DNA from 2 places in the Bacillus methanolicus genome. Region 1 is predicted to be linked to the other one. Evidence: predicted binding sites of a transcription regulator. Region 1 holds the regulator's gene; the other holds the start of a gene.
What was found. The regulator LexA, encoded in region 1, represses DNA repair genes until DNA is damaged. The targets are predictions, from matches to a motif close to CGAACATATGTTCG.

Region 1 (4,441 bases):
ATTATAAACTTCCTGAGGAACATAGAAGTCTTCTTCGAAAGTCCATTTGTAAGCCTCTTTTGTGAGCTTTCGTTCTTCAGCACCAAGAGGAGACCCATGAATATCTGATGTTCCGGCTCTATTCGGAGAACCGTAACCAATAATGGTTTTGACTTCAATTAATGTTGGACGGGTTTCATCCTGTTTTGCTTCTTCAATTGCTTTCGCAATAGCTTCGAGGTCATTGCCGTCTTCAACTCGGATGTACTGCCATCCATACGATTTAAAACGCATTTCCACACTTTCTGAGAACGAACGGTTAAGTTCTCCATCCAAAGAAATGTCATTGGAATCATACAAAACAATCAAGCGGCCCAGTCTTAAATGACCGGCTAAAGAAGCTGCTTCAGCAGAAACACCTTCCATTAAATCACCATCACCACAAATACTATATGTATAATGGTTAATAATTTGGTAATTATCTTTATTATATACCGCTGCCAAATGACGCTCAGCCATCGCCATTCCAACTGCCATAGCAATACCTTGTCCTAACGGACCTGTTGTGGCATCAACCCCAGGTGTATGTCCGTACTCAGGATGTCCAGGTGTTTTGCTGCCCCATTGGCGGAATTGTTTAATATCATCCATCGTTACGTCGTATCCTGACAGATGAAGCAAGCTGTATAGCAGCATTGATCCATGACCTGCAGAAAGAACAAAACGATCGCGGTTAAACCAATTTGGATTCTTTGGATTATGGTTCATATATCTTGTCCAAAGAGTGTATGCCATCGGTGCAGCTCCCATTGGCATGCCCGGATGTCCGGAGTTTGCCTTTTCAATCGCATCGATGGAAAGTGTACGAATTGAGGTTATTGACAATTGATCAATGTTATCAAACAATTCAATCCACCCTTTCAATTATAATTTTTCATTCTTCTTTAATTTTATAGTTTTTGAATTTTTTATACAATAGAGAATTTTTTGTGTCAACCATTCGGCGGAGATATTTTTTCACACATGATTGTGAAAGCGCATTAATTTATTAGGGTTTCCTACTTATCAAATATAGTGAAGAAAACAGCAGAAAAAGGGCTGACACCGGAGCAAGAATGACTTTCTGCGGGTCAGCCTCATTCATCGTGTATATTATTAATGCAAACGATCCTTTTTTTGCAATTGTTTCAGCTTTTCGGGAGTTACGTCATTACCCAATGGATCAACGATTGTCACACCTTTTAAGGTAGCTAGCATCGAAGAACGAAATGATTCCAAATACTGGCGTCGAAGCTTTGACTGCTCTTTAGCTTCTTCTTCCGTCAAGCCTGATGTTTTTGCTTTATTTGCTAATGCATTAATTCTCGCAATTAATTCTTTTGACAGCATATAAAAGCTCCTTTTCAAATAGTTAAGCTATTGGTCATCATACAAAAGAAAAGGGCTTTTTACAAGGAAAATGCTCTAATTGGATTCCATTTCCTTATATTCTTGATACCTTCTATGAACAGTCGCTTTCGAAACATCATAGCCAAATCCTCTCAGCGTAGCTGCAATTTCTGCGAACGTTAAATCATTTTTTCTGAGCCGGACGATCTCCTCAATCGGAACTTCTTTTCTTTCTCTTCCGGCGTTTTCACCAATATTTTTCAAATTGTTTTCCGGCTTGTATCCGTTTTTTACTGCCCGTTTCATGCCCCGCTTAATCTTTATATTATGTAATTTTCGCTGGTATTCTTCCACCATTCCGACAATTTTCAATACCAACGAATCAGCTTCTGATAATTGAAGTTCCCCATTATGAGAGATCGTGTATAATTTAACGCCTTCTTTTAAGATGCAATGCAGCAATACGATTTTTGTATTTCCTCTTCCAAGTCTCGTTTCATCTTGTATAAGGATTGCGCTTATGTCCCTGTCCTCATTTATTGTTTCCAGGAGTTCCAGCATTCCTTCACGCTCAAGTTCATACCCGCTTGCCTGCTCTTTAATCACTCTTATAACTTGGAACCCATACTTGACTGCAAGCTGCGTTAACTCTTCTTCCTGCCGTTTCAAGGACGTTTCCTGTGTTTCTTTCGATGTGCTTACACGGCAATAGATTATTGCTTTTTTCCCGTTTCTTGTCTCCATATATTACTCACCTGCATAATTTGTAACTTCCACCTGTGCTTCAGACTTTTCCAATACAGGGATGACTAATTCTTCACCTGGATAGATGTTATCTCCGTTTATGCCATTTGTTCTTTCAACCCAGCTGATGAACTCATCAGAAGATAAACCATGCTTGTCCGAAAATTTTTCTGCGATGGACCAAAGCGATTCTCCTTCTTCAACGGTTACTTTTAAATAACTTTCAGAATTGGCATCCTTAACATAATCAGAAAAGAGAAGTGCTGCTGTAAAACTTACCATTACAAGAATAATAGCATATGAATATCGTTTCCAGATTTTTTTCATCATCAACACCCCTAAACCGAATATACGTTCTGTTTTGTTATCTCAAGTATAAACCGAACATTTGTTTTCCGTCAACAAAAAAATTCGAACTTACGTTTGTATTTTTATGAAGTACATGCTATAATAAGCGTAACAATTACGTATGAGGTGCGATTTTTATGGCTAAATTATCAAAAAGGCAGCAAGATATTTTGAATTTTATAAAAGAGGAAGTAAAGAAGAAAGGCTATCCCCCTTCCGTCAGAGAAATCGGTCAAGCAGTGGGGCTTGCTTCCAGTTCTACGGTGCACGGACATCTGGCTCGCCTTGAAAGCAAAGGGCTTATCCGCAGGGATCCTACAAAGCCGAGAGCAATTGAAATTCTGGACATGGAAGAAGAGGCACACATTCCAAAACACAATGTCGTAAATGTACCGGTTGTCGGTAAAGTTACAGCAGGACAGCCTATTACTGCCATTGAAAATGTTGAAGAATTTTTCCCTCTTCCCGAACGGCTTGTTCCGGCAGATGAGCAAGTCTTTATGCTTGAGGTCATGGGTGACAGTATGATCGAAGCCGGCATTTTAGATGGGGATTATGTTATTGTAAGACAGCAAAAGACGGCAAACAACGGTGATATTGTAGTTGCTATGACAGAAGATGATGAAGCGACGGTTAAAAGATTTTTTAAAGAAAAAGATTATATTCGGCTGCAGCCTGAGAATTCAACAATGGAGCCAATCATTTTAAAAAATGTCTCGATTCTCGGAAAAGTGATTGGCGTTTACCGCCAGATTCATTGAGTTTTTCAAAGAGGCTGACTCAAGGCAAAGTGTCAGTCCCCTCCAATACAATATATAGACAAACGCTAATCAATCCATTCTATATATTGTCATTGTCGAAGGGAGTCAGACCCCTATGAGTCAGCCTCATTCTTACGATTAGTCAAAAGGTTAATCAATAGTTATTTGAGATAATAATCTTTTTTTGGAGGAAGGGGTACCCTTTCCTCCAAAAAAAGATTTTCGCATGCCAAATAGACCTAACTATTTATCCCTCCGTTTAAAGCTCATGCTAACAGTCGAATTTGCTCTAATAGTCGTACACTTGCGCACTCGGCCTTTGCAGGAGAGAATGGCAACCACTCCAAGAGTCCTTCCGATCGCCACGATTTCTGTGAGAATAATCGTATTGTTAAGGTGATCTATAACGGAGATTGTTGGACAGATTCGGCCTGTTATTTACGATGATTTACCTTTTTGGGACTAGAGAAGCCCCTTTTCAATTGAAAGGGGCTTCGGTCTATTATTTTTGTTCTTCAAATTCTATGTCGTACTTGGCTGCGTATTCCTTAATGTCATATACATAGTCTCTTTCTAATTTCCTCGCTTCAGATAATAATTCATTTGCCGAGGTTATTTTTGAAGAGTCTCCGGATTCTATGGCAGAAACTATTTCAGAAAGCGCTTGGGCATTTTTAGCTGTCATATCAATAAGGGTTTCATGCAGATCTCGAATTTCTTTTGCTGGCATAATCGCTTCAACATCTTCTTGAATTTGTGTAGCAGTTGGTAAAAGTTCATCAACGATTGCTTGACCAAATTCAATATCAGTAATTTCACCGTTAATGGATTGATTCTTTAATTCTTCAAATTTAGCTGCAAAGTTTGCAAGATCTTCTAAAACAATAGGCTGCACTTTATTTAGATATTCCTCAAAGTCTTTTTTACCGCTTGTAGCTTCTTCTGGTTTATCGGCACTCGCTTCTTTATTAGTTGTATTCGCCTTTTCATCAGCCCCACAAGCAATTAAACCCAAAGATAAAAATGTAAATAAAACACACATGAACAAATTCTTCATTTTTTCACCTCTACTATTTATTCAAGTTACATTATATACCAATATTAACTGTTTTGGGATAAAATTATTAATTTTTTGAATTAATTGAATGTAATTAAACGAAAGCAATAGATGAAGAAACAAAGAAGTATTTCAATCTGCAACCCATAATCCATAGTTTTTC
Region 2 (4,441 bases), on a different contig from region 1:
ATGTCCATGCCCGTATGGATTATTGCATTTCCCGAAGAGAGCCATATTCTCTTCCTCACTTAATAATTCACTATGTAATCGGTGGGCTGTGCAAAAATGATATTTTCGTGTTAATCGAACCATTTGTTCTTTCTCCTTCTCTGAATATAAGAAATCATTCTCACGTAATCGGATTTTATGAAGAATACAGTTCTCAATTTTTCCATCTAATGAATTCCACAAATAGGTCACTATATTTTCTGTGGTTGGAATATTTTCTTTAAAATAAGGAATTTCTTTATTCAAAAATTTCCCATCTAATTCAGTTTGAACAAATGATTTAACAACTCTATCAATATCGGCAATATTTACAACAATGCCAGATTTATTGTTCAACTCTCCTTTAACCATAACTTCTAAAGTATAATCATGTCCGTGACCGTTTGGATTACTGCATGGACCGAAAACCTTTTTATTATCCTCTTCACTCCATTCCTCAATACGATAAGAATGAGCGGCAGAGAAATACAATTTTCTTGAAAGGTAGAGCAATTAAATCACCCCCTATTAATCTTTTAAAAGAACCCGTTCAAACTCTTCTGCTAACGAGACATTCTCTTTAAATACACCCTTTTTTATGGTCGTAACAGTTGAGCTGCCAGGTTTTTTGACTCCTCTAGCGCACATACAAAGATGTTGTCCTTCAACATTTACAATAACTCCTTCAGGTTGGAGTACATTCATAACAGCATCGGCAATTTGTTGTGTCATTCTTTCTTGAACTTGTGGCCGTTTTGAAACAAGGTCAACTAGACGAGCAAATTTACTTAAACCAACAACCTTACCGTTCGGAATATATCCAATGTGAACTCTACCAAAAAAAGGAATTAGGTGATGTTCGCAGAAAGTGTAATAATTAATATCCTTTACAACAACTAACCCTTCATAAACCTCTTCAAAAGTAGTTGTTAAAGCTGTTTCGGGATTAACGCCTATTCCGGCAAATACTTCTTCGAACATGTTAGCTACACGTTTTGGTGTATCTAACAAGCCTTCACGATTTGGATCTTCGCCAATTAATTCTAAAATTGCACGAATATGTCCCTCTAATAATTCCTTTTGTAAATCATTTCTCATATGTGTTCCTCCAGTTAGTAGATTTATAGTAAAACAAAAAAGTCCACCAAAAAGGATGGTGGACAATTAATGAGACAGTGCAATGTTTCTAAAAACATTTACACATGACATATTAACTATGCTTGCTCCAATCCTTTTCGGTAACCCGGCGACCATAGATAAATTTTCCTTAGGCCCGTAGCTTTGCGTCTCCACCTTTCGATGGATTTGCCATTATCGAAGGAATTATCCATTTGTTATTAAATTTACATTGACAATATTCACCTGATTCAAATGGTTTTTATTTCTATTTTAGGTATATAAAATAACTTCTTTCTTACACATTAGTATTTTCGTTTACTTTTTTACAACCTTTATGCTTGCCTATTTATCCTGGAGCATTCTTGTCTTTTTCCAAAAAACTTCTATATTTATATTTCGATAGATCCTTCATCAAACTTTTTTACCTTTTTAGTCTCAACTCATCAAATAGTAATATATTCCTATTACAAATGTAATGAATTCATCTAGATTATACCAATTCATATAATTTTTTCAACTTTATTCGACTTTATTAAACAAAAACTTTATTTTGTGTTTTAACCCTTTTCAATATTTAGATAATTAAATAGTAAAATATACCCAATAAATAATGTTTTCTTATGATATATTATTTGTTTAAATAAACGAGAAAGAATGAGAGGAAAAAAGTACATTAAGAGGTATGACTCTATAGAAGCATGCATTATTAACGAAAGACACCTCATAAGCGAACGAGAAGGCGTTGAAAAGAAGCGTTCAAATGAGACTGTATTAAGGATATAAATGCTTTAAAATCTTTATTTAACTACTTGACACAAGAGACAGAAAACGATGATGGTGAGTACTATTTTTATCGGAATGTTTTCAGCAAGATAAAGGTAAGTAAAACTAAAGAAATGGCCAATCGCCGGGCCAAAAAAATTATTTCCGTTATTTATTCTGATCAAGAGGAGATAAATGAATTTCTAGATTTTTTAAATTTTGAATATGAAAAGCATTTTAACAATCGACAAAAGGCAGCTTTTTTAAGGGATAAGGAATCGGTAGCGATTTTGTAAAGGGTTAGCCATTTCGTATCTTATTAGATTAATTTGCATTTTTTCTTTTCAAATATTCAAGAAATATCACAAGGTATTCCTTGTGATTTATGAATCAAGAGGGTAAAATAAGAACAAACGTTCTTTTAAAGAAGGGATTAAAAATGACACTTCGAGACAGAGGACTCAAAAAATTTCCTACAGTAGCACTACAACCAGAATTCGTTTCAAGCCTTAGACAGTTACATAAAGAACAAGAATATATAGAAAAACCTTTTTTAGATGAACAGCTGTTAGAATATTTTAACCAAATTATCTCCGATAGCATGGAATTTCCAAAAGAACTTACGGTTACATATTATAATAATCACCGGTATGAAATTATTATCGGGAGAATACATTATTTCGATGAAAAAAAGAGAGTTATTCGGATTGTTGATAAATTTGGCGACTGGCAAGAAATAAGAATCGATTGTATTATTGATATTCAAGAATAAGAACCCCACTTTTGTGGGGTATCGATTTAATTCTTATAAGAGTTACTTTAATTGTTGCTTTATGTCTTTATTTCTCATTTGATCTCTTCCCTTCAAAATAGGTTAAGGAATTATTTTCAACCATATAAACGTTTGAAGGGGAGAATTCCAGCAAAAAAATTTAGCGAAACCGCTTTTACAATAAAATACAACAAATAAAAGCTGGTTATTAAAAACATTAAAATCTCTTTAAATGAGCTAGGATTGACTTTTGTACTTTTAGTGAATTCCCTTCACTTTTTACATTTTCGATAAAATCTAAATAAACAATGCTAATTAGCTGTTCAATAGTTACATTTATGCCTTTCATAAAGGGCTCCAAATCATAAATTAGGACTTCCCCTCTCAATACCTCTGACTCACGTATTCTAAGCTCTAAGTAAGCTATTTTACTTTCTTGCGACTCAAAATATTCATCTTCCTCTTCTACTGTTTCAAACTCAAATATATGTTTTGTGAGAGCCTTCATAACCCGCTTCTGCTTTTTCTTCTTAAAATGCTTCTCTTTTCCTCTTATTAAGTATAGAGCAATTTCTTCATTTTTTGCTCCTTTTTTGATTTGGGCAAGAAAATCATCGTAAAGCATGTGAAGCAAAACCCCCATATCAAAGTTATAAGGAACATCTTCTCCAAAGTTGTCACGTAGATCCTCTATAAAGATTTTCCCTCTTATATAATCGTAGTATGGCATTGTAATTGTTAGATATTTCCTATTAGATAGTAATGATTTGAACAGACCTTTTGTCTCCGTTAATCCTAATAAACGCTCTTGGAGAAGATTTAAACTACTATAAGATTTTCTCAAGAGTTCCCCCACCTTCCAGCCATTGCAATACAGAAAGCATTATTTGGTAAACAACTTTTCGGTCTGATAAGTTTTTCCGTATGGCTAAACCATGAGGACCACCTATCTCTGTATATTCCGTTTCTAAAATGTTTGTATGCATGTACACTTTTGTATCGTTATAATCATGCGTCCATTTAAGAATTTCTTCATGTTGCAGCCCAAATCGAAGTAAAAGCGTGTTAAATTTTGTTTGGCTAAGCGGTTCTTTCCCTTGTTTTTTATAAATCCTTCCAGCTTGTTTACAATAGCTTTTTAATTTCATTTGAATTATTGGTGACACAGGAAACTTTATGTTATGAGTTTTGTCTTTTCGAACTGCGCGATTTTTAACAGCTTTTGTTAATGTTTTTTCTTTCAGTTTTATTTCGTTTATTATTGTAGGTTTATTAAATAAAGGATTAATGTACCCCACTCTCTTCCCTTCTTTCCTTATTTTTTTTCTTAAACACATGGTCATTTTTCCACTTTTCCATTCTTTAATAGATGTATAGATGGAAAGGACAAGATTTAGAACTTATATTTGTATATTTTTAGTTTTATCTGTCAATACTTTGGATAGTAAAAAGCGGTTAGTAAGGAAAGGGGTGTAATAAAGATGTTAAATATAAAGCGGAATGACAAACAATTAATAAAGAAGCTCCAAAAGGCTACAAAAAAAGCTGAAAAAGCAGGGGTTAAATTAGTTAGTGTTAAAGTTAAATAAGCTTTATTTAAAGGTGCCTCTTTTTATAAAGAGCACTATTTTTTTGATAAAAAACATATAAAGATAAAGAAAACATAAAATATTAAAAGTAAAGATTTATTAAAAAAAACAAAATTAATAAGCCTCTTTTCACAGGAGACACCCTTCCCTTTTCTGACAAGGGATTGAACGTTTGTCCAAG

Region 2: the regulator LexA is predicted to act here: its motif matches at 2,306-2,319, upstream of C0966_RS17425 (YolD-like family protein).

What each region holds. Positions count from the first base shown of each region.
Region 1 is NZ_PNFF01000001.1:855,300-859,740, reverse strand. It holds gene tkt (transketolase) at 1-873, opposite strand, end outside; gene C0966_RS04345 (DUF896 domain-containing protein) at 1,135-1,368, opposite strand; gene C0966_RS04340 (YneB family resolvase-like protein) at 1,444-2,112, opposite strand; gene yneA (cell division suppressor protein YneA) at 2,116-2,439, opposite strand; gene lexA (transcriptional repressor LexA) at 2,598-3,221, shown strand; gene C0966_RS04325 (hypothetical protein) at 3,724-4,278, opposite strand.
Region 2 is NZ_PNFF01000003.1:94,726-99,166, reverse strand. It holds gene C0966_RS17435 (6-carboxytetrahydropterin synthase) at 1-531, opposite strand, end outside; gene folE (GTP cyclohydrolase I FolE) at 547-1,116, opposite strand; cyclic di-GMP riboswitch class I at 1,253-1,338, opposite strand; gene C0966_RS17425 (YolD-like family protein) at 2,339-2,671, shown strand; gene C0966_RS17420 (hypothetical protein) at 2,889-3,515, opposite strand; gene C0966_RS17415 (hypothetical protein) at 3,499-3,969, opposite strand.